DNA from 3 places in the Exiguobacterium sp. MMG028 genome. Region 2 is predicted to be linked to each of the others. Evidence: riboswitches for the same ligand, from Rfam matches in the RefSeq annotation. Region 2 holds a riboswitch; each other region holds the start of a gene.
The links. A riboswitch is a leader RNA that binds a small molecule or an ion and turns the genes downstream of it on or off. The one in region 2 is predicted to bind thiamine pyrophosphate.

Region 1 (8,102 bases), on a different contig from region 2:
CTTGGCTAGGTTGGGAATATGATACGGATGATCAAAAAGGCGATGTTCCAGAAGACGAAGTCGATCTGACGGATCTGGCTTTAATCGAACAATACGGGGGTCTCGGTCGTGACGGGAATGGCGATGGCAAGGCAGACCCGCATAGTCTTGTTGATTCTGCCCACACTGCGGCGTATTATTTAAGTGAACACGGTGGGAAAAAGACAGATTCAGTCACATCGATACGGAACGCCATCTTCGAGTACAATCGAAGTGAGCAGTATGTCACTGATGTCATGACATACTATGAGAATTATGAATCAAGTGTGACGGTCATCCCGGATGAGCGGGACACCTTCAGTCAACATGTCGCTTATTATACGATTCGATACGTCGAGTGGTTTAAGACACTCGGCTGATGTTTACATGAAAAAGTGAGGAATGGAAATGAATACGCATATAGAAGAAGTAACCATCCGCGTAAAATCGATTTTCAACGAAGACAAAACGAAACGTTATATGCGAACGTATGAGTTCACGGATGTTGAGGATGGAGTGATTTGTGCCGTCATCATCTATTCACCGCGTATGAGCGATGCCTTTTTATCAGGTACGACAACGCAACGTGCTTATATGTTGATGCAAAATCATTTGTCGCAACCGATTCGGGAGATGCGTGTCATCAGCCTCGTGCCAACACTTGCCATCAATGATAATCTTCCATATGTGGAATCGCAGCTCGACGAGACGAATTATCACTATGTCGAAGAGACGTTACAAGAGGTGGAGGCGAGCGGCGGAATGATCATCGTCGGTTGGGGATCGCCTGGTCGATTGATGCACCATGCGACATCCTATAAATCGCTCTTTGCCGATTACGAGTCCAATATGTACTGTATCGGTACGACCGCTAAAGGTGAACCGCAACAGATTCGCATGGCCAACGAGAACACGGTGCTCGAGGCGTTCAACAACGAATCGGTAAAACCTAAGTTTCGGATTGTGAAGGAAACGAAGAAGGAAGATGACTCCATGTGAGTCACCTTCCTTTTTATATGCCCGCCCAGATGGCGATTCCAAATAACGCTAGTAATACACCTGACCAAACAAAATCACTTGATTTGACCTCAACCTTGTCATAAATCGTTCGTTTTCCACTCGTGAACCCTCTCGCTTCCATCGAGAAGGCGATGCGTTCTGCCCGTCGGATCGAACCGGCAAGGAGTGGCAACAGTAATTTCGGAACGTGCCGAAGGCGTTCCCATTTCGTGTTGAGCGAAATTCCTCGCAGCTGATGTGCATATTGGAGTTGCTGTAGCTCACGCTGCAACAAAGGGATGAAACGGAACCCGACAAGGGCACTATAGGCAATCGTCGGTGATAATTTCGCCTGTTGCATCAAACTCATAACGAATCGCTTTGAATCCGTTGTCATCATGAAAAGAAGGGAGAGGACCGTGAACGCCAGGACGCGAAGACTAAGGGCAACGGCAACACGTCTCTCTTCAACTGTGATGTCCTGACCGAGTATGGTCATCCACGTCTCTCCCTCAAGATTTTTCCCAAACACGAGCGTCGTCCAAAACGTACCGATCGCCGTGATTAAAAATGGAATTAAGAACATTCCCCATCTCTTCCACGATACGTCTGTCGCCACCAGCTGAATCAGTAGCGTACCGACAATGATGACGAGCGGTGTCCAAGGGTTGTAAAACAGTGCCAGACCGAACATGATGACCGTCAATGTCACAAACTTCATCGTCGGATTCATGTCATGGAGTGACATCTTTCTCCCCTCCCTTGCAATCGATAATCAAGGAGCATCTCTGTGTTCTTCCATAGTTCATCCCCGAACGGTCCCGAAAGTTCCCCATCCTTCATCAAATAGAACGTATTGGCGATATTGGCGAACGATAGGTCATGGGTTACGAACAGGATGGTCTGCCCTTGTTCCGCATGCCGCTTCATCAGCGCCTCGAGTGCATGGAGTGACGCTTCGTCCTGACCTGCAGTCGGTTCATCGAATGCAAGCAATTGCTTATTCGATAGCGACTGGATTCCAACTGCGAGCCTCCGTTTTTGACCATGGCTAAGGGATAACGGATGGAGGAATCTCTGATTATGAAGCTCCATGTCAGATAACACGGTCTCAATTGATGTTTCGTGACCAAACTGCAACTCTCGCTCAACGGAGTTCATAAAAAATAGATGTTCTGGTGATTGTGGCACGAGTCCGACCCGATGATCGTGTTCTGTTAAGCTTCTTAAAAATGTCGACTTCCCGCTCCCATTCGGTCCGAGAATGGCAATCACTTCTCCAGCCCGGACGTGGAGCACCGTCTCGTTGAGCTGAAACGAATCACGTCTGACCTCTTTAACCTTGTAGCGTTGAATAGCTGAGAGTGACGCGTTCGACTTCACGAATGCAAAATCCTCGACCGGACGGAATGATTCATTCCTAACGACACACCCTCGCTCTAACTCAATATGCCAGTCAAAGTAATCCCCCCATAGATGAGGGCGATGCTCGACGACAATGACGTTCAGGTCTTTCATCTTGTCGAGCCATTTTACAAATTCTTGCGCGGTCACTGGGTCTAGATGCGTCAACGGTTCATCGAGCAGTAGCCATTCCGGTCTTCCGACTAGAGCGCACGCAACAGCAATCCGCTGTTTCTGTCCGCCTGACAACGAATCGATTTTTCGGTTTCGATAATCACTCAACTGTAACGATTCGAGGATTTCCGTCACGCGTTGTTCGATGTCTGAGACAGGTGTCGACAAGTTCTCAAGTGTGAAGATCAGTTCTTCTTCCACCCGCTCCATGACAAATTGCGTATCCGGGTCTTGAAACACCGTCCCAACCCGCTGATTGATTTCGCCAGGTGCATAGTCGTCGTATGATCGTCCAAGTAGTTCGAGTCTACCATCAAGGATTCCGTCACAATTCTCCGGATAGAGACGGTTGAATAGCGCGAGAAGTGTCGACTTCCCGCTCCCGCTCGCCCCACTAAGAATCGTACGACCTTGACGGATTGAAACGGTCACGTCTTCAAGAATCGCCTCAGAACTCTCTGGGAATCGAAAATGAAGTGACTCTGTCTCAACCATGGACGTTCCCACTTCGTGAAATCGCATAACCGCGAAGTGATCCTGTCTTCAGCAATAGGTCACTGAGCAACTTCCCACCGATCCCAGCGATGACCATCCCACTGACGGCTCTTAGCCCGAACATCGTCGCCACATAACCTGGCTCTAACATCGCGAACCCACTCATGAAATATGTATAGACGAAACTCGTGACAGCCGACCCAAATCCGGCCAGCATAAGAACCCATAGCTCATAACGTCTGTAGCCCGTCATCGCAAAGACGGCTTCTGCCCCTAGACCTTGAACGATGCCGACCAAGATGATGCGTGGCCCAATGGCATTCCCAATCAACATCTCAATCGTTGCGGCCATCACTTCTGAGATGAATGCCGCCCCCGGTTTGCGAATGATGTATGCCGAGATAATCGATACGATAAACCAGATGCCAAAGATCCACTCGTAGGCGATGGGACCGATCAACCCTGCCCACAAGTTACCGATATGAACGAACAATAAATAGACGACCGCGAAGACAACAGATAATACGGAGACAAGGACGACTTCTTTCAATTTCCACGATTTAAGCATGTCGCCCTCCATGTGACGGACTATTTACGCTGAACGTCACCGTCATGACAACATGTCGGTTCTTTTCGCGCGTCCGCTTAAAAGCCCCCTCATAGTACGAGAACACGTCATCTAAGTTCCCATGGATGCCTGATGCATAATGCATCGACTCGTTATAGACACCAGCCTGTTTTGCTTGCTCGATTTCTTCATAGATGAGTTCCATGTAATTGTCAGCACCCATCGGATAGAGTGCGAACTGCGAAGACACATACTGGTCTCTTGATGCACCGTTTGATGGTTCGCTCGGAGCCTCGAGTGCCTCATCTCCCGTTGAATCTCCTGGACAACCGACAGAGAACGTTCCGCTCATCGAGACGTGCTTCCTTTCCTCCGAAGCAAGACTCAACACCGTTCGAGCGACGTCAAACACATGCTCGACTCGTCCACGGATGACCGTCGACACGTCATCCGTATGTTTCCACACACCTGACAGATCCGTTCGTTTTAGAGCACCTTTGATTGTCCCGACAAAATCGTCTGTCATCGGGCTCAGTGTGAATCGAAACCCGACAATCGGACTCGTACCACATGATTCATTCATTCTATTTCCCCCTCTAAATGTGTTTGCATAAAAAAAGCCGCATTCATGAGAATGCAGCAACAAAATCTATACAAACTTGCATAGAGAAAGTGCCGCACTTCCTCACGCCAGTATTATCTGGATCGAGTTATAAGGGATCGGAGCCATGCTCTCATCTCAGCCGAAGCACCCCTAGTGCAGTCATTAATATGCGGTTACTTATGCAGTCACAGTATAGCGATGTTTTAATCTTTTGTAAACGGTCAATCTGAATACGTGACGAATTGACCCGTACCAGGGAGCGGATCATGGAGCGTATCCCACGATGTTTCCATCTCCTCATCCGTCAACAAGCAAGCGTCAAGTGACCGCTCGACCGTCTCCCGGTCCATTCGTTGACCGATGAGGACCAATTCGTTCTGTCGGTCTCCGTACGGCTCGATGTAGTCTTCGCGCAGTTCTGGTTCGGTTGCAAACATAGCCTCTCGTTCACTCTCCGGAAGTGTCGCTAACCAACGACCCGCATGTTCGAGCGTTGATGCATACCCAGCCTGCGAAAACAGACAAGCGAGGTCGTTTCGTGTCGCAATCCATAAGAAACCTTTGGCACGAACGATTTCTTCAGGGTAATGTTCCATCCAATTCATCAAACGCTCAGGATGGAATGGTCGACGCCGACGGTAAACGAACGAACTGATGCCATACTCTTCCGTTTCCGGCGTATGTTCTTCCGACTCGAGTTCTTGAATCCAACCTGCAGCGCGCATCGCTTGGTCAAAATCGAACAACCGGACGTCTAGTAGGTCGTCTAACGCCACATTCGAGTAGGTCGACGTCAACAACTTAGCACTCGGATTGAGCGTTTTCAGTAAGCCCTTCATCTCCTGCAGTTCTTCTTCAGATACCCTGTCCGCCTTGTTCAATACGATGATGTCCGCAAACTCGACTTGGTCGACGAGAAGGTCGACGACTTCACGTACGTCACCTGTATCGACGGCTTGTTGGCGTTCCATAAGCGATTCACCGGAATTGAAATCTTTGAAGAAGCGGTACGCATCGACGACAGTGATCATCGCATCGATATAGACACGGCTCGTCAAATCGATCCCGAGCGCGTCGTCGGCATACGTGAACGTCTGCGCAACGGGAATCGGCTCAGAGATACCAGAAGACTCGATAATGATGCCATCTAGCTCGCGATCTTTCGTCAAGTCATAGACGGCTGTCAACAAATCTTCTCGGAGCGTGCAACAGATGCATCCGTTCGAAAGTTCGACTAATTTTTCATCAGTCCGGGAGAATCCTCCTTGCTCGATCAACTTTTCATCGATATTCAGTTCACTCATATCGTTCACGATGACGGCATATTTCTTGTGATCTCGGTTATGTAAGATGTGGTTAAGCAGTGTCGTCTTGCCGCTACCAAGATACCCAGAGAGTACCGTAATTGGAATTCGTTTCATGATATATCCTCCATTTAAATCGTAATGATTACTTTTTATATAATGGAATGGGAACATCTTTTTGTCAACAAAAAAACACGCCACACGGACGTGTTTTCGAAGAAAGTATAATCATTCTTCCAACGCTCTTCGTTCTGCTTCTGAGCGCGGGTAAGCATTCGCCTGCCATTCAGCCCGATAAATCGAGTCGAGTTGAGTCAATCCGACTTCATCCTCGTCTTTGTCTGAATCGACGCTCGGCACCTCATCCCACTTTGGGTCGAGGTACGAATGGTCTTTTTCACGTGCTCGATTTTCTTGGATCTTTTGAATCCCCATCTTAACTGCTGCAGCAACTGCCAACCCAATACCTGCTCGAACCAACAGTCGTTTCACCATCGTATTTCCTCCTCAGCGACCGAAACGATACAATGGCATCCCTTTCACTTCTGTGTCGACGATAAATACCGATCCCGCATCTGGATATTCGGCAAGCGCCTCCTCATCCATTCCTTCACGAGCCGTCGTGATGGCTAATCGATTAAGCCCATCCCCGATAAAGGCGCATGAGGTGACATTCGGTGCAGGAACATGCACTTCCAATAATTTTTTACCTGTCGAAGGGTCCCAACGTGACACTCTTCCACCAGCGTAATGTGCAATCCATAGACAGCCTTCAGAGTCGGACGTCATCCCGTCAGGAAAGCCTTCTTCCTCTGAAAAATCAACGACGACCTCTCCGTTCGAGAGCGTTCCTGACTTCAAATCAAAATCATACTTCCGAATTTTTTCAGTCGGTGTATCGATATGATAGAAAACGGAATGGTCAGGGGACCATGTCAACCCGTTCGAAAGTGTCAACCCGTCCATAAGTGTTGTTGTCGTTCCATCTCGATCGACTCGATACAATGTCGCTTCGTTTTCTTCATCCTCAAGGTGAAGCGTACCTGCAAAAATGCGACCATATGGATCAGCTTTCCCATCGTTGAAACGTAATCGACCATCAGGGTCATCCAACTCGACAATCTTATTTAGATCTCGATTGATTTCATCCCATTCATAGATTCCGTCTTTCAACCCAAGGACGACACCATCCGTCACTTTTGGTATGACAAAACCGACTTGTTTTCCGACCTCGAAAGAAGAGATTTCGTCTTCTCGCTCGTCATACCACCATAACGTATGACCTTCAATATCTACCCAATAAAAACGCTTCAATTCAGCATCCCAACAAGGACCTTCACCAAGCGTATTTCGTACCCGAATCCATAACGACGCATCTACTCTCTCCATTACTTAGCCTCCACTCTATCCATTAGTTCAGAAATCTATTCCCTTCTCCCATCTGGACTATGCATGAATTCAGAAAATCGTGATGGATTTTCACCGTCGTCCGTTCGATTTGCTATAGTGAAAGAAAAATAGAGAGGAAGTGAATGTCTTGTCTAAATGGGATGAACGATTTAGCTCGGAGGATTATGTGTATGGGACAGAGCCAAACGAGTTTTTACGTGAATGGTTCACGTCTCATCAAATTGAAGGAAAACATGTATTGGCCATCGCAGAGGGGGAAGGACGAAATGCAGTCTGGCTCGCCACGCTCGGCTTCAACGTCGAGATGTGGGACGCTTCAAAAATAGGACTCGAAAAAGCGAAGCGCTTGGCGACTTCACGAAACGTCACCCTTCAAACGAAGCAGATTGACTTGAATGAAGCGGTCTGGTCGCAAGATACGTATGACCTAGTCATCTGCATCTTCGGCCACTTCCCACCACAAGTCAGAGAAAAGGTGCTCGCCGGTATTCAAAAAATACTACGACCTGGTGGCGTATTCCTGACTGAAGTGTACTCTACAAATCAACTTGCCTACGGGACAGGTGGACCAAAAGACTTCTCCCTTCTTTACACCGAAGAGATGTTCCACCAACTAAATGACGATTTCGCACCTCTCCTTTTGCACGAGACGGTCGTTTGGCGAGAAGAGGGATCACTCCATCACGGTGAATCAGCTGTGATTCAATATGTCGGACAAAAACGATAAGCGAATGGCCTCCCCGAAATTCGGAGAGGCCATTTGATTACTTCGCGCCTTCGACGTTCATATGCTTACTGCGGAGCTGACCGCAAGCTGCATCGATGTCTGTCCCGTGTTCGAGACGGACACCCGTATTGACGCCACGCTTTTTCAAGATATCATAAAACGCCATGATATCTTCCGGTGTGCTTCGCTCATATTGGATATGCTCGTTGACCGGATTATACGGAATCAAGTTGATATAAGACTTGTCTTTGATGTCTTCAATCAAGTCCGCGAGTTCTTCCGCATGTTCCGGTAAATCATTCACTTTTGAGAGCAAGATATACTCGAATGTGATCCGCTTATTCGTCTTCTCGACGTAATAGCGAATCGACGGCATGAGTTTATCAAGCGGGAACGCCC
Region 2 (8,102 bases):
TCCATTTTCAAAGATTCGTATGTATTGGACGGACATACGGTACGATACACGGAAGAAGACGGGGATGAGCTCAACGGGAAAATCAACTATGCCCGCTTCGTCTTATCCGGCCGAGAATTTGTCGTGATGGATAGTAATGAGAATCATATGTTTTCATTTAACGAAACACAGTCGCTCATCGCTTTTTGTGAGACACAAGACGAAGTCGATACGTACTGGGAGCGGTTATCGGCTGTACCGGAAGCAGAGGAGTGTGGGTGGCTGAAAGATCGCTACGGCGTCTCGTGGCAAATCATTCCGTGGGAAATGGAAGAGATGATGACGGTCGGTTCGCAAGAGCAGATTGAACAAGTCGTACAGGCGTGTCTGCCCATGAAAAAACTCGATATCGCGACGTTGCGTAAAGCCTATTAAACAAACCTCCCGAGACAAATAGCTCGGGAGGTTTTTCATGGACTCATTTGTGAGAGGGCATCTTTCTCGATGATGGTATCCGAGAGACGGAGCTGGCTGGCCGCACGGTCAATGTAAGGGGCGCATCGATCGAATGCGACCGGTTCTTCCGTCTCGACGGAATAGCATGTGCCGTTACCAGAACGTTCGGTCAAGTCTGGTTCATAGTAATGGTCTTCATATCGGAAAGCGCCCGTCCGAAAGACGGTCAAATTCGGCGTATCATTCAAGAGGGAGTCGCCAAGCATATACGCCGGGGAGATTCCAAGTACATCGAGAATCGTCGGTGCGATATCGATTTGTCCACCGCTCGCCTCCATGACTTTTCCTGTCGTCAATCCTGGTGGTTTGATGAAGAGAGGGACAGCACGGTCGAGTTGAAACGCGTCAACCGTTGAGTCCACTTCTTCGATGGTAGCCATTTCTTCTCCAGGTGCCGTCAGACCGCTATCATGGTCACCATACATGACGAGAAGCGTCTCATCCCACAACCCATCTTGTTTCAATCGTTCGATGAACTGACCGACCGCCGCATCGACGAAATGAACGGTATGGTAATAGTTTTCGAGAAGCGGGTCGTCAATTTCTGACAGGTCCAATTGTTTCTGGTCCTCCGGAATGTCGTACGGCGTATGACTCGTCAATGCGACTAAAAACGCATAAAACGGTTCATCCAACTCTTCCATGAATCCGACGGACGTATTCAAGAATTCCTGGTCGTTGAGTGCCATCCCGATGATGCCTTGGTCGGGGTAGTCTTTGTCGCTAAAGAAATGATTGAATCCGATATTGTCATAAAAATCATCCCGATTCCAAAAGTCTTTACGGAAGGAGTGCATGGCTGCCGTATCATAGCCGGCCTCGTTCAAGGACTGAGAGAGCGCGCTAAATTGATTTCCCGGGAAACGTGTGTACACTGAACCGGATTTGACAGGGTAGAGTGACGTGTTGACGATGAACTCCGCATCGGATGTCCGCCCCTCATGCGTCTGATGATACACGTTCGGGAAATAGAGCATGTCACGTCGCAATCGATTTAAGTTCGGTGTCAATTCCTGTCCATTGATGCGTTGATCGATGACAGATGTTTGGAACGATTCGAGTTGTAGGACGATGACGTTTGTATCCGGACTCGGGGCACTTAATTCTTGATAAGAGAGTGCTTGGATTTGAGAACGCTCCTCGTCTGTCAGGGCTTCGTTCCATCCCATCGCACGTTCGACACCTCGAGCGACATCCATCGCGTGATAGCCCCAATAACCGAGATGATAGTATTCACGCATATTCGAGATTGGGTCGTCTGCAATCCATTTTTCTCCGCGCTGATAACTGAGGGTGAGCGGAATCGTGAAGAGAAGAAATCCGAGTGCGAAGCCGGCAATTGCCAATCGTCTTCCGTTCCGCTTCGCTTCACGGACAGGGTGATACTTGATGTAACGTAAAATCAAGCCGTAGATGATGAGGTCGATGAAGAAGAATGCATCAATCGGGCGGATAAGCGTCAAGAAGCCACCCCCGACATCTCCCATCTGTCCGATATCAGACAGTAAGGCGACAGATAATAAGTCTTCAAAATAGCGATAGTACCAGACGTCCGAGACGAGTAGGGTACTATGTAAGAACAGAGAAACGTATAAAATCCATCGACGAATCGGGTAAGACACGGCGAGTGCCCAGCTCGTCAGGAGTAGAATCGTCGCCAAATTGATGAGGAAAAACGAGAAGTCGAACGCCGTCGCGGTCAACCAGCTAAAAAAGAAGAGCTTTGCCAGGGAGAGTGACAAGTAGCTCCAATAATCGAGATATTTGATCATGAACAACACATCCTTTTCATACCCATTCCCGATGAGGTGAGTGAGGGAAACGTGAAGATGTGTCCAACAAAAAAAGAGGCACGGGGCCTCAGTTAATCAGAAACGTATCGCGCAATTCGATGATGGTTCCTTCCGGTGCTTTCAATTTACTTAAATGACCGTCGACGACGAAGTAGATGTTGCCACCGTGCTTCGGCAAGAACGTGACACCGAGCTGTTCGAGTCGAGCGACTTCCGCTTCGAGATCATCCACATAGAGGGCGAAATGGACGGGACCGGCCGCATGTTTCGAATAGTCTTGTAACGTTTCATCCGTTTTAGCAGTCTGGAGCTCGATATAAAAATCTCCGAGTTTGAGCCAACTATTGAAGTCACGTGTGTGGAAGTTTGGCGACTCTTGGACGAGCTCAAAACCGAGCGCTTCGTAAAATGACTTTGATGCGGCATAATCTGGTGTTTGGATACAGATATGGTGAATTTGTTTCATTAAGACTTTCCTTTCGTTTGTAGGTCGTTCACGCGATTGCGGTGGAACGGGGAAGTCATATCTTCCGAGATAAGACTGATCGTATGGCCATCCGGGTCCACTACGTCAAAACAGGACATGCCTCCGAAATCGTGAAGCGGTGTCGCAATCAACCCTGCTTGTTCGAACGATTGATACGCGAACTGGATGTCTTCACAAATGACGTTGAAATAGACATGGGCTTGTCCTGACGCATCTTTGAACGTTACGGATTGTGGTGACGAGGTTTGGATCAATCCGAGCTGAGTCGAACCGCCTGGTAGACACAAACCGATGCCTCCTTCCCAGCGACCAATTTCTTGAGCATCAAAATAAGTGGTATACCAGTGTAGGGACCGTTCTACATCTGATACGGGAATGAAGATACTTCCGATTCGGAACATGTGATAACCTCCCTTTCTATTTCTAGTGTAGCGAATGCATGGTCTCGAAGATACGGGGGGAGAAACTTTTTACGGGAGAAAGCGTATGAAAGAGAGAGAAAATCAATGAGGTGAAAGCATGAAAGGAAATGAAATCACGATTCAACCGATTGATGCACTCAATCGAGAGGCAATCATTGCTCTGACAGTGGACGAGAAACAATCACGGTTCATCGAGACAAATGCCGAGTCGCTTCAAGAGATGGTCGAGGATACGAAATATAATTGGCAGAGCTATGCATTTTATGACGGTGCGCAACCGGTGGGTTTCATGATGGTCGGAGCAGAAAATCAGACAGAACGCTATGTGTGGCTCGATCGTTTCATGATGGATCAACACGAACAGGGGAAAGGCGTCGGGACGAAGTGTCTACGCATCGCAGTGGCATTTATCCAGACAGAGTACGATGTGGATGATATCATCCTGAGCCTCCATCAAGAGAATGAAGTCGCGAAACGATTTTATGCAAAGAACGGCTTTGTCGACAGCGGCTTAATCGATGAATCGAACGGCGAAGCAATCTGGGTCTATCACACAAAAAACCGACCGTCATGAGTCGGTCGGATTCCTAAATCAAAATACGTTATTTGAGTATGCTCGGTCGCAACTGTTTGACACGTGATAAGACGAGCCAACCGAGAAGCGCGCCTGTCAAACTAGAGGCAAGGAACGCTGGAACGAAGAAGAAGGCACCGAACGTCGAACCCATCAACAGTTTCGCATACGGGACGGCAATCAACGAGGCGATGACACCGGTTCCGATGATTTCTCCGAGAGCGGCAGCATAGACGCGATTCGTGCGAACGAAGAACATACCAGCAAGAAGTGCACCAATCATGCCACCGGGGAACGCGAGAAGTGACCCTGTGCCGGTCATGACGCGAATGAGTCCGGTCACGAATGCGACGAGGACGGCTCCGATTGGGCCGACGGTAACTGCGGCAATCACGTTCACCATATGTTGAATCGGATAAGCGCGGGCGACACCTGTAGGAATCGAGATGAACATCGAGCCGACGACGGCGATGGCAACGAGCATTGCCATCCAAGTGAGTTGTTGAATACGCATGAATAGTCTCCTTTCAAAAATAAAAACGCCACGTTTCCAGACGGAAAAATGGCGTGGACATACAGAGACGTATCCCAAGCCACTTCCCTACGCTGGTATGAGCCAGATCAGGTTCGAAGGGTCCGGCACAAATGCCGTCTCAGCCCGAAGGCTCCCCTAGTGGTCGTTTATTGACTTGAGTATAGCATAGCTAAAATCGGAAGGGGGGTGAACTTATCCCTCATTCTTGGCTAACAGGTCCTCATAGTCCTTCTCGCTCCAAAAGAGCGGTGAGATGGATTCGGGACCTTTTAAAATTTCTCCATCCTGGTCGTATACGATGGCATACCCGCTCTCGACATCGAACACGAACAAGTCGGCAGTGACTTCGGTCACGCCATTCCCGGCGATAATCACATCGTCGATTGGTTCCCGTGCCAGTTCGACACCTGCTTCATCGAGTTCGACGAGGAGGGCTGACGTGTAGGCGTGACGGTCATAGACCGATTGAAATTCATCCTGCGTAAGGACGACATCGGTAGGAGGGGCACTCGTTCCGAATTTCCGATTCTCTATCTCTTCGACATACTGAAGGAAAGACTCCTCTTGCCAAAACAGCGGAGCGACCGACTCGGAACCGTTGATCAACGTCCCGTCCTGACTGTCGAATACCGTGGCATACGTCCCGTCGTCGAGCTTGAACGGATAAATATCTGCATATGTGTGCTCGAGACCATTGCCGGCGATGATGACGCGTTCAAACGTTTCGCGGAACGGTTTGATGCCTTGTTGTTCGAGCGCAGCGAGGAGCGGTTTCGTTTGTTCATATTGGTCATAGACGTCTTTAAAGTCTTCACGTGTCCATTCTGTGATGGGTTCATCCGGTGATTCGATTGGAATCGGATTGTCTGCCACCGTATCCGTACAACCCGTCAGTAAAAGTGCACTTAATCCGAACATCGCCCATCGTCTCATGATTTCATCCCCTCAACTTACATTTTCCACCATTTTATCATTCATGACGAAAAAGCAGAACCTGTGCACATTCTCACTCGGGGTGAGGGCGTGTTGTGTAGGAATCGAGTGTATTCTTAAAGTGGAGTGTGTCTTCTTCAGAAATCGTTACTCCTGAGGATGTGCCGTAGCGAACCGCATGATAAACGGACGGATTCATCGGTAAATCGATGCGTCGGAACCACTCTTGCAGTGTCTCATGAGCACGCAATCGCTTGGCTGGTACGAGAGATTGGTTGAATGTGATCAGTGCATCGCGAATCGGGACGTTCGTGAACGCTGTGAGCGTCGAAACGGACGAAGCGTTTTCGTGTTGTAGCGATTCGACAAGCTGGTCTGCGTTTGAATCAACATGATCTCGTGCGCGAACCACACGTCGTTTCCGTTTTAGATAGATATAAAAGGACAGGCAACCGAGCGCAAGTAAAGCGACGAATAACCCGAGATTTCGTCGTGTGGATTCTCCAGATTCCGTGATTCTCTCAAAAAAGTTAAGCTTTCCTTTTCGAGGATCTAATTCATACGGGTAATCTGCTTTGGATTCACCAATTAAAATTCCATCATCTTCATCCGATAAGAGATCAGTCGGAGGACTATTATTTTCCTCGACCGGTATCGTTTCCGGGTTATAGAGCCACTCGAATACACTCGTCGCAATCACCATCATCGTGAACGTGCCGATGAGTGTGGTGGCAATCATGAGAAAAAACTTGTTCGTCCAGCGCAAGAAGTTACCTCCTTTTTGAATGTTCAGACTATTTGTTGTTTATCTTACCATAAAAAGGTAAAGTTTGATTAAGACAAAAAATGGAGGTCATCATATGGGCATGGAACAGGTCATCAAACAGTTGAACGAGGTGTATTTAGGCAAAGAGGATGTCGTACGTCTCTGTTGTACGGCGTTACTCGCGGAAGGACATATTTTGTTAGAAGATGTTCCGGGAACGGGGAAAACGTTACTGGCCAAGGCGATTGCAGCTAGCTTCGACGGCGCGTTTTCTCGGATTCAGTTCACGGCCGATTTGTTACCGTCTGACGTGATTGGCGCAGATTATTTCAACATGCAGACCCAGACGTTCGACCATCGACAAGGACCGATCTTTGCGAATATCGTCTTGATTGATGAAATTAACCGAGCGGTCCCACGAACGCAGTCCGCCTTGCTCGAGGCGATGGAAGAGCAGCAAGTCTCCATCGGGGGAGAGACGTATCCGATGCCAAAACCATTTTTCGTCATCGCGACGCAAAACCCGATCGAATCGGCCGGGACGTTCCCGTTACCGGATGCCCAGCTCGATCGCTTCTTGATTTCAATTCCAGTCGGTTACCCTGATGTCGCGGAAGAACGGGAGCTCCTCTTGCAAGTCATGCGTCAAACACGGAAAATCGTGGAGGCGGTCGCGACGTTAGACGAGTTACGCCGCGCACAAGAAGAAGTGAAGCAAGTATCGATTCAAGATGACGTTCTCGATTATTTACTCGGGCTCGTCCATGCGACACGAGAACATCAATCTGTCGAGGTCGGTGTCAGTCCACGAGGAGCCGTCGCGCTCATGCGGGCGTCTCAAAGTTATGCCTATCTGAACGATCGATTGTATGTCATTCCGGAAGATGTGAAAGCCGTGGCACCTTATGTATTGGCACATCGCCTGACGTTGACGCTTGAAGGAGGCATCAAATCAACGAAACAGGACATCATCCGTTACATCTTAGACACCGTTTCTGTTCCGGTCGAGGGTTGACGATGACGTTCTCGACACATAACGCCCTACAGAAACAATGGATTACGGTCTATGGATTCGCTGGGGTGATTCTCGTATTCGTCCCGTACATGGAGATTGTCGGATATGCCCTCTGTTTACTTGCGGGCATCGTCTGGTTCTTCGAATGGACGCGGAAACAGTTAGAGCGAGCCCTTCGTCTTCATATACATACACACGAATCTCTTCTCTTTGTTGGGGATGAGACGGAAGTGCAAGTGATGCTAGACGGAAGTGAAACCCTCGAACGACTCGGGCTTCCGGTTCGCGTTCGTCTGAAATCCAATACAGCGCTTAGCTTTCCAGACCACGATCGTTCCCCAACTAGTTTAGATATGACGTTACGGACGGATCAGGCCCGTCACGTGCTTCGTGTTCAGGCCGAATTTCGGGGACCGGCTTATATCGAAGAGTGTGTACTCGCTGTGACGCTCCCGTTTCATCTCGGGACGTATCTTCTTGAGTGTCCCATCGAGAAACGGTGGACGGTGCTGCCATCCCTCACGTTACATCCTCCGGTCGGTACGAAACGATTAGCACTCGGTGACCGTCCTTTGACCGCATCGCCTCTACGGAATCCATTACAGATTCTAGGTTCGAAGCCTTACGAAGGAGAACCGGTCAAGGAGATTGACTGGGTCGCGACGGCGAAGCTCGGACGTATTCAGTCCAAAGTCTTTCAAAAGACATCACTCGATACGTTCACGTTCGCAGTCGATTTGAGTGGACCGTCCGGCTATACGTTGCATCACGATTTTGAGTCGATCATCAGCCAAGTCGCGTACGTGACGACCCGACTCTTAAAAGAAGAGTGTAAAGTCGAGCTGTTCATCAACCGTTTCAATGGTGAAGGGAAGATGGAGCATATCTCCCTTCAGGAAGGAGAACGAGGGACACGGATCATCCTCATGTTGCTGGCCGACCTTCATCCCGGAAACCGCTTCATCTCGACAGACGCGTTCGTCCGAATGGTTGAACGGAAACGTTTGAAACAAAGCCATCTCGTCTGGTTCAATCAGCATAACCTGTACGACTAACAAGGAACTTTCCTTCTTCTGGCGAAC
Region 3 (8,102 bases), on a different contig from region 2:
CGCACTTAAATCAGGTCTCGTTGAACGCGTATAATACTTATACACGAACGAATAAATCCCAGCGGCATTCGCCGATGGGATTTTTTTTTGCTTATTTTTTGATGATCATGACGAGAACCATTCCTTGATGGACCGTCAATCGGGCAGACGCTTCGATCCATTCATTCGAAATCGTCAACGCCTCCCCACTCTTGACCTCATGATGGTCGAGTGGATATTTGACACCTTCAATCGAGATCGTGGCCGTCTTCCAAGGCATGAAGGAAAGATAGTGCCCGTCTCGCTTCATAATGACCTCGCTACCTGTTCTCACGAGATAAACCGTTTGACCTTCTCCGTGAAGAACCATCTCCGGATACGCTTCAAGTAAGCCGACGTTCGCAAACGTCATATCGATGCGTCCGCCTAAGCCACCATATACATCCATCCGTGTCGCCCCGCGTTCTCTCGCGAACGCTAGTGCAATCTCTAAGTCCGTCACGTCTTTCTCCGAAGGATAGCGTAGCGCCTCCTCAGGCGGTAGTCCTTTAAACGAATCAAAATCCCCGACCACGACGTCTGGCATGATCCCTTCATCTAATAATCTTTGATATCCACCATCGACACCGATGACAAAATCGGCATCACGCGGTAAGTCCGGAATGGGTTCCGGACTCGCCGCGACAATCAATATATTCATTGACGGAGATCCCGTGTCGCCACACGCGTGAAACGTGGTGCTGTCGTGAAGAGGAGCACCAACACGATGGCTGAGATGACAAAGGATGGTGCCATATACGTAGCATTGTAGCCGAGTGAATAGGCGACGACCGGACCTTCTGCATATTTAGCAAAGAAGACAATTCCCGAGATGACGTGCGCCGCGTATCGTAACATCGAACCAAGGAGCGCCCCGAGTACTAAATATGTGGCAAGCGTCTTCGTCGCCCCGTTGCTCGCAGCTTGCTTCACACGCCCCGCGAAAACGCCGGCCATTCCGACGAGACCATAAGCGACCGTATAGTCGAGCAAGAATTGTACGGGCGTGAAAATATAGGCACCGAACAAGAGTTGGAGTGTCCCAACGAGGGCACCTGTCGCGAGACCACCTTTTAGTCCGTGGCGGAATGCCATCACAAAGATCGGGAGCATCGCTAAACTGATGGATCCCCCTTGTGGCAAACGGTATGGAATGAGCAAATCAAAAATGAGCCCGAGCGCTGCAAACAATGAAATTTCAATGAGCGCTTGTAATTTGAAACGTGATTTCATCTTTCTTCCTCCTTTATTTGGTTGAACGACAAAAAGCAGCATGACGTAAACGCCATGCTGCTTGGATTCGCAACGTGCATTTTCGCCACATCCCTACGTCCGTGTGAACGGAACAGGTTCAAAGGGTTAGCGTATGCCTCTCAGCCACATCATGTGACACCCCTTGCGACTCTATCTTGTTGTTCTATCGTCGATTATACACGAGATGCGCCACGAATGCTATCGATGGCTGCTTTATAATCTGGTTGATTATAGATGGCTGATCCCGCAACAAGGACATCAGCCCCTGCGTCGATGCAATGTTTTGCCGTTTCCGCGTTGACACCACCATCGATTTCAATCTCAAAATCAAGCTGACGGTCTTGGCGGAGCTGACTGAGTGCTGAAATTTTCGGTACGACCGATTCGATGAAGGCTTGTCCCCCGAACCCTGGGTTGACGGTCATGAGCAATACCATGTCGACGTCCGCAAGCACGTGCTCAATCGTCGAGAGTGGTGTATGTGGATTCAAGACGACTCCACATTTTGCACCTGCCGCTTTGATTTGTTGCAAGACGCGATGCAAATGGTTTGTCGCTTCCACGTGAACGGTGACGATGTCCGCTCCTGCCTTCACAAAGTCTTCGACGTAGCGTTCCGGTTGGTCAATCATCAAATGCACATCAAGGACCATGTCTGATTTTTTACGCAAGCTTGCGAGTACGGGTAGACCAATCGAGATGTTCGGTACGAACTGCCCGTCCATGACGTCAAAATGAATATAGTCCGCTCCCGCTTCTTGAACAGCTTTCACTTCAGCCTCCAAATTGGCAAAGTCGGCCGCTAAAATAGATGGTGCAATTTTAATCATCTGTCAATACCTCCGTTTTCGATCGTTTAACTCCTCCATAAAGGTAACATAATTCTCGTACCGTGTTGAAGCGATTTCACCATTTTCAACGCCTTGTTTGATGGCACATCCCGGTTCATTGAGGTGAGCACATCCGCGGAACTTACAATCGTCATGGCGTTCCACGAACTCAGGAAAACACCATCTGAGTTCGTCCGCCTCAAGTTCTTGCGGAAACTCCAAGCTTGAAAATCCAGGTGTGTCAGCAACCAGCCCATCCGCTAATTGAATCAGCGTCACGTGACGCGTCGTATGCTTCCCTCGACCGAGTGATTTAGAGATTTTCCCTGTCGCCAACTCGAGCTCTGGTGCGACGGCGTTGAGTAACGAACTTTTTCCGACACCGGTCTGACCGGCGAAGACACTCGTCTTCCCTTCGAAGAGCCCGCGTACTTGATCCACTCCGCGCGCATGCTCCGTCGATGTCTCAATCACCTCATACCCGATGGCGCGATAGCGTGCAACCGCCTCCCGAATCGGCTCGACTTCATGTTCATCAAGCAAGTCCATCTTCGTCAAGACGATGATCGGATGAACCTGTTTCGATTCAATGAGGACGAGGAAACGGTCGAGCAAATGATACGAAAACGCCGGTTCTTTTACGGAAAAGAGGAGAAACGCCTGATCGATATTTGCAATCGGCGGGCGAACGAGGTGGTTTTGACGCTCTTCCACTTCTAAAATATAGCCGGTTCCATCTTCTTGATCTTGAATCACCACATCGTCGCCGACGACAGGTGAGATGTTGCGCTTTCGAAAGTTCCCTCTAGCCCGACAACGAATCTCTTGATTCGTCTCGGTCATCACATCGTAAAACCCGCCTTGAAGGCGAATGATTGTTCCTTTCATTATGACTACCTCCTTTAAAAAAGAGGTGACGACTCCGTCACCTCTTTATTGTGCCTCTTCAGCTTGTGCATATGTGACTGAATCTGTTCGAACAATCTCTCCATCGACTTCAATCGTCGCCGTCCCGACTTCGTCAGGGGCAATGACGAGCGTATATGAATACGTTGTCGTCTCTGTGATTTGATCACGAAGCACCTCAATCTCACCGCGTGCGTCAACCGTACGAATCACGACTTCTACCGTCTTCGGTTTCTTGTCTTTGTCCGGCTGTTCGACTTCCACAGCCACTTCACGTTCAATTGAAATATCGGTCGGTTCAACGCCTTCCGATACGATGACCGTGAGCTCAGTTCCCGGGTCGACTGCTGTCCCGGCTGTCGGAAGTTGACGGATGATCTGACCTTTTGGAACACTTGTCGAAAATTCATCCCGCTTTACGATTTTCAGTTTGTTCTGTTCAGCATAAATGGATGCTTCGTCGAACGTATACCCAGCAAGGTTCGATAGTTCCACTTTATTGCTCCCTGTCGACACGACGAGTGTGACCGTCACCTCTGAAGGAACGACCTCTTCACCTGGGTCAACCGATTGGGAAATCACATCTCCGTTATTCACCGTTTCGGAAGCTTCTGTTGTGATTTCAAGGTCGCTGAATGCCAAGTCTTTCAGCATACGTTCGGCGGCAGTTTGCGAAAGACCTTCTACATTCGGCATTTCGACTGTCTCTTTCCCGGCCGATACGACAATCGTCACGGTCGTTCCACGTTTCGGTTTACGTCCTTCTTGTGGATTTTGCGAAATGACCTCACCCTCCGCGATGTCATCGCTCGCCCGCTCTGTCACTTCGACGACAAACCCGGAAGCTTCAAGTTCTGTCGTCGCATCCCCGATACTCATACCGACGACATCCGGCACGACCGAACGTGACATCTCATCAGCGACCACGTAAGCGGCAATGCTTCCACCAATCAATAGAACGATGAGTAGAATCCAAATCCACCATTTTCGTTTCTTCTTTTTCACAGGAACCTCTTCTGGTTCCTGTTCTTTTGGTGGCGTGACCGGTGCTGGTGTAACCGGAACATCTTGTTTTTCTTCCGGCATAACCGGTGCCATGACGAGCGTCTGGTCGAACTCGTCTTGATTTGCCGAGAGTCGTCTCGGTTCATTGGCTCGTTCGCGGCTCAACGCGGTCATGCAATCTTTTTTAAAGGCTGCGACCGATGCATGACGAGCACCAGGTGATTTTGACAAGGCTTGCATGACACAGTTCTCAAGCGCTTGTGGGATATTCGGATTTAAGTCCATCGGTCGAATCGGGTCATCTTGCAAATGTTGAAGCGCAACAGCGACCGGCGTCTCGCCGATGAACGGTACACGACCTGTCAACAATTCATAAAGGACCGCACCGAGCGAGTAAATGTCCGATTTTTCATCCGCAAATTTCCCACGAGCTTGCTCAGGTGAGAAGTAATGGACAGAGCCAAGGACAGACATCGTATGCGTCAACGTCGCATTCGACATCGCCACAGCAATCCCAAAATCGGTCACCTTCACGTTTCCATGCTGATCGATCATCATATTCTGTGGTTTGATATCCCGGTGAATGATTCGGTTCGCATGGGCGTGGTCAATCGCATCACAAATCTGTCCCATGATGCGCAACGCCTCATCGACAGATATGTATTCTTCCTGCAAATATTGTTTTAACGTCACGCCATCGACGTGCTCCATGACGATATAGTATAAATCATCTTCATCGCCGACGTCGTAGATTGCGACGATATTCGGATGGTTCAGACTCGTAGCCGCATGGGCTTCTCGCTCGAACCGACGTATAAATTGTTCGTTATGTGAGAATTCAGATCGCAACACCTTGATGGCGACGGTTCGGTTTAAAATCTCGTCATGAGCCCGGTAGACATTTGCCATGCCTCCGCTGCCGATTTGTTGTTCGATCCGATAACGATCGTTGATTCGTTCTCCGCTTCGCATCGGATTCATCCTCTCTTTCTATCAGTGAATTGAACGAGGGCGACCGTAATGTTGTCGCTCCCTCCCAATTGGTTGGCTTCCGCAATCAGTTGATCTGCTTTTTGATCAGCCGATACAGCTTGTTGTAAAACGTGTTGAATCGCCCCATCGGTCAGATGTGTCGTCAATCCATCCGTACAAATTAAAATCACTTCAAACTCAGGGTCAGCGAGCACTTGTACGTCAGGCTCGACTTGTTCGCTTGAACCGATCGCTCGGGTGATGACATTTCGCTTCGGATGAACGCGCATCTCTTCTTCCGTCAATTCACCGAGCTGTTTGAGCACGTTGACGTAAGAATGGTCTTCTGTAAGACGTCGTAATTCGTTCGCTTGCAGGGCATAGACACGGCTATCGCCGATATGAACGATGACAACCGTCTCACCGTTCCAACAAACGGCCGCCACAGTCGTTCCCATCATGACGAGATTCGACTGTTTCGCAAACTGCAACACTTGTTCATTCGCCAAGTGAATGTGATGGCGGAACCATTGTTCGATGTCGACAGGGGTCGACGGGAGAGACGGGAAAGCCCGCCGAAACTCTTCAATCACGATTTGACTCGCGACCTCTCCCGCTGCATGTCCACCCATTCCGTCGGCAACGAGCGCAATTCCTGAAAAGGCATCGCCTAAGATTAAAACTGCATCTTCATTTTGTGTGCGTACTTGTCCACGATCTGTTCGAAATGCTAATTCCATCTTTCTGATTACCTCGTTTCTTGTTCGCGCTCCTTCGCTCGAAGTTGCCCACAAGCAGCATCGATATCCGAACCTTGTTCGCGACGAATCGTCACGTTCACATTGCGGTCTTTGAGCACTTTTTCGAAGGCAAAGATCTGAGCTCTCGGTGTGCGTACGTAGTCGCGTTCCAATACGTGGTTGACTGGGATCAAGTTGACGTGACATTTGATGCCTTTCAACAAGTCAGCCAATTCGTGGGCATGGTCTTCCGTATCGTTGACGCCACCAAACAATCCGTATTCGAACGTGATGCGACGACCGCTCTTCTCCGTATAGTAACGGACGGCATCCATCAACTTGTTCAAGTCAAACGCACGGTTGATCGGCATGAGACGTGTACGTAGTTCTGTCGAAGCCGCATGAAGAGAGATGGCGAAGTTGATGCGCATACCTTCATCAGCAAACTTATAAATTTTTGGAACGATTCCGCTCGTTGATACCGTGATATGACGGGCACCGATGTTAAGGCCGTTATCATGGTTGACCGTGCGTAAGAAACGCATCAACTCATCATAGTTATCAAACGGTTCACCGATTCCCATGACGACGATTGAGTCAACACGTTCGCCTGTCACGTCTAGAGCACGCTGTACGTCAAGAACTTGTGCCGTGATTTCGCCAGCTTCTAAGTTACGTTTCAACCCACCGAGTGTTGAGGCACAGAACGTACAGCCAATCCGGCAACCGACTTGTGTCGTGACACAAATGGAGTTCCCGTACTCGTGACGCATAAGAACGGTTTCAATTGAATAGCCATCTTGAAGTTCGAATAAGAATTTGATTGTACCGTCTTGCGATTCTTGTTTGACCAATTCCTTCAACGTTGTCAGTTGGAACGATTCTTCTAATTGGTCACGAAGTGCCTTTGGAACGTTCGTCATATCGTCGAATGACGTGACACGTTTAACGTACATCCAATCATATAATTGTTTCGCACGGAATGATTTTTCTCCTGCTTCAACGACCCACGCCTCAAGTTCAGGGAACGTCAACGAATAAAGTGACGGTTTTGCGCCTAAAAGTGGATTCTTTTCTACTGCTTTTGGATTCATTGTTTTATACCTCTTTCTTAAATGCGGCGATATAGAAGCCGTCGGTCCCGAATGTCGTCGGTAATAGTTTTAATTCAGCACGGTCCGATTCCATGATCGGACGAACAGATTGCGGGAGACGTTCTTTTAGCGTCTCGTCCCACACCAATCCTTTTGACAATACATAGTCAGCCTGCGTCTCGTTCTCGGACGGATCAATCGTACATGTCGAGTAAACAAGCGTACCACCTGGTTTGAGCAGTGGCAATACGGCATCAATGATTTGTCGTTGGATCTTCGGTAAGTTTTCTAACTGGGCTTTGTCTTTCGTCCATTTGATATCTGGCTTCCGACGAATGACACCAAGACCCGAACAAGGAACATCCAGAAGAATACGGTCAAAGCTCTCTTTTTCAAACCGTTCACCTGCCAGACGAGCATCAAGGGCAAGTGCGGTCACTCCATTGATGTGAAGACGTTTGGCTTGCTGGTCGATCAATTTCGCTTTATGTGGATGTAAATCGAGTGCTGTGAGCGAACCGTTCTCCATCCGTTCTGCCGTGTGCATCGCTTTCCCACCAGGGGCGGCACATGCGTCTAAAATCTGATCATCTTTCGACACACCGAGGGCATCTGCGACAAGCATCGAGCTCTCATCTTGAATCGATAAGAGGCCTTCCTCAATGAACGGGGTCGAATGGACGTTGCCCGATTCGACGACGAGTCCGTCGCTTGATAGTTCAGAGCGTGACGTCAAGACACCTAAGTCGGCCAACCGGTTCATCATGTCGTCGACAGACGCTCGTTTACGGTTGACGCGAACCGTGACAGGAGCCGGCTCATTGTTCAATTGACAGATGGCTTCTGCTGTTTCCACCCCATATAGGTCAATCCAATCGGAAACGAGCCATTTCGGATGACTATGTTCGATCGAGATTCTTTCCGCATCTGTCAACTCGCTAAAATCAGGGAACCCTTCACGGAGAACGTTACGTAACACCCCGTTCACGAATTTGCTCGTTCCGAGATGGTGTCCCCGTTTTTTCGCGATTTCGACCGCTTCGTGTAAGACGGCACGATCTGGCACCTTATCGAGGTAAAAGAGTTGATATACACTCATCCGAAGAAGCGGAAGGACGAACTTATCGAGCTTCTTCGGCGAACGGATTCGATCGTTTAAGATGTAATCCAACGTTCCTTTCCGACTGAGTGTCCCATAAACGAGTTCGGTATAAAGGCCGACATCTTTTGGAGCGACTTTCTTTTGTTTTAATGCATCATTGACGGCAATCGTTGAATACGCG

Region 1: linked by a shared signal. The riboswitch ahead of PJK55_RS02905 (YkoF family thiamine/hydroxymethylpyrimidine-binding protein) and the one ahead of thiW (energy coupling factor transporter S component ThiW) in region 2 are both predicted to bind thiamine pyrophosphate.
Region 3: linked by a shared signal. The riboswitch ahead of thiT (energy-coupled thiamine transporter ThiT) and the one ahead of thiW (energy coupling factor transporter S component ThiW) in region 2 are both predicted to bind thiamine pyrophosphate.

Annotation. Positions count from the first base shown of each region.
Region 1 covers NZ_JAQJIN010000001.1:535,995-544,096, reverse strand. The annotation lists gene PJK55_RS02930 (lytic transglycosylase domain-containing protein) at 1-398, shown strand, start outside; gene PJK55_RS02925 (DUF1643 domain-containing protein) at 427-1,017, shown strand; gene PJK55_RS02920 (energy-coupling factor transporter transmembrane component T family protein) at 1,031-1,765, opposite strand; gene PJK55_RS02915 (ABC transporter ATP-binding protein) at 1,747-3,090, opposite strand; gene PJK55_RS02910 (ECF transporter S component) at 3,083-3,658, opposite strand; gene PJK55_RS02905 (YkoF family thiamine/hydroxymethylpyrimidine-binding protein) at 3,651-4,241, opposite strand; TPP riboswitch at 4,324-4,424, opposite strand; gene PJK55_RS02900 (GTP-binding protein) at 4,484-5,683, opposite strand; gene PJK55_RS02895 (hypothetical protein) at 5,795-6,061, opposite strand; gene PJK55_RS02890 (SMP-30/gluconolactonase/LRE family protein) at 6,074-6,955, opposite strand; gene PJK55_RS02885 (class I SAM-dependent methyltransferase) at 7,095-7,703, shown strand; gene rlmN (23S rRNA (adenine(2503)-C(2))-methyltransferase RlmN) at 7,741-8,102, opposite strand, start outside.
Region 2 covers NZ_JAQJIN010000002.1:647,267-655,368, reverse strand. The annotation lists gene PJK55_RS10585 (VOC family protein) at 1-414, shown strand, start outside; gene PJK55_RS10580 (LTA synthase family protein) at 450-2,267, opposite strand; gene PJK55_RS10575 (VOC family protein) at 2,356-2,754, opposite strand; gene PJK55_RS10570 (VOC family protein) at 2,754-3,176, opposite strand; gene PJK55_RS10565 (GNAT family N-acetyltransferase) at 3,295-3,771, shown strand; gene thiW (energy coupling factor transporter S component ThiW) at 3,800-4,285, opposite strand; TPP riboswitch at 4,353-4,453, opposite strand; gene PJK55_RS10555 (hypothetical protein) at 4,499-5,239, opposite strand; gene PJK55_RS10550 (hypothetical protein) at 5,313-6,005, opposite strand; gene PJK55_RS10545 (AAA family ATPase) at 6,100-7,020, shown strand; gene PJK55_RS10540 (DUF58 domain-containing protein) at 7,023-8,075, shown strand.
Region 3 covers NZ_JAQJIN010000001.1:933,969-942,070, forward strand. The annotation lists gene rpmB (50S ribosomal protein L28) at 1-34, shown strand, start outside; gene PJK55_RS04960 (thiamine diphosphokinase) at 92-679, opposite strand; gene thiT (energy-coupled thiamine transporter ThiT) at 676-1,251, opposite strand; TPP riboswitch at 1,325-1,425, opposite strand; gene rpe (ribulose-phosphate 3-epimerase) at 1,446-2,102, opposite strand; gene rsgA (ribosome small subunit-dependent GTPase A) at 2,106-2,993, opposite strand; gene pknB (Stk1 family PASTA domain-containing Ser/Thr kinase) at 3,036-4,985, opposite strand; gene PJK55_RS04985 (Stp1/IreP family PP2C-type Ser/Thr phosphatase) at 4,991-5,725, opposite strand; gene rlmN (23S rRNA (adenine(2503)-C(2))-methyltransferase RlmN) at 5,734-6,819, opposite strand; gene rsmB (16S rRNA (cytosine(967)-C(5))-methyltransferase RsmB) at 6,824-8,102, opposite strand, start outside.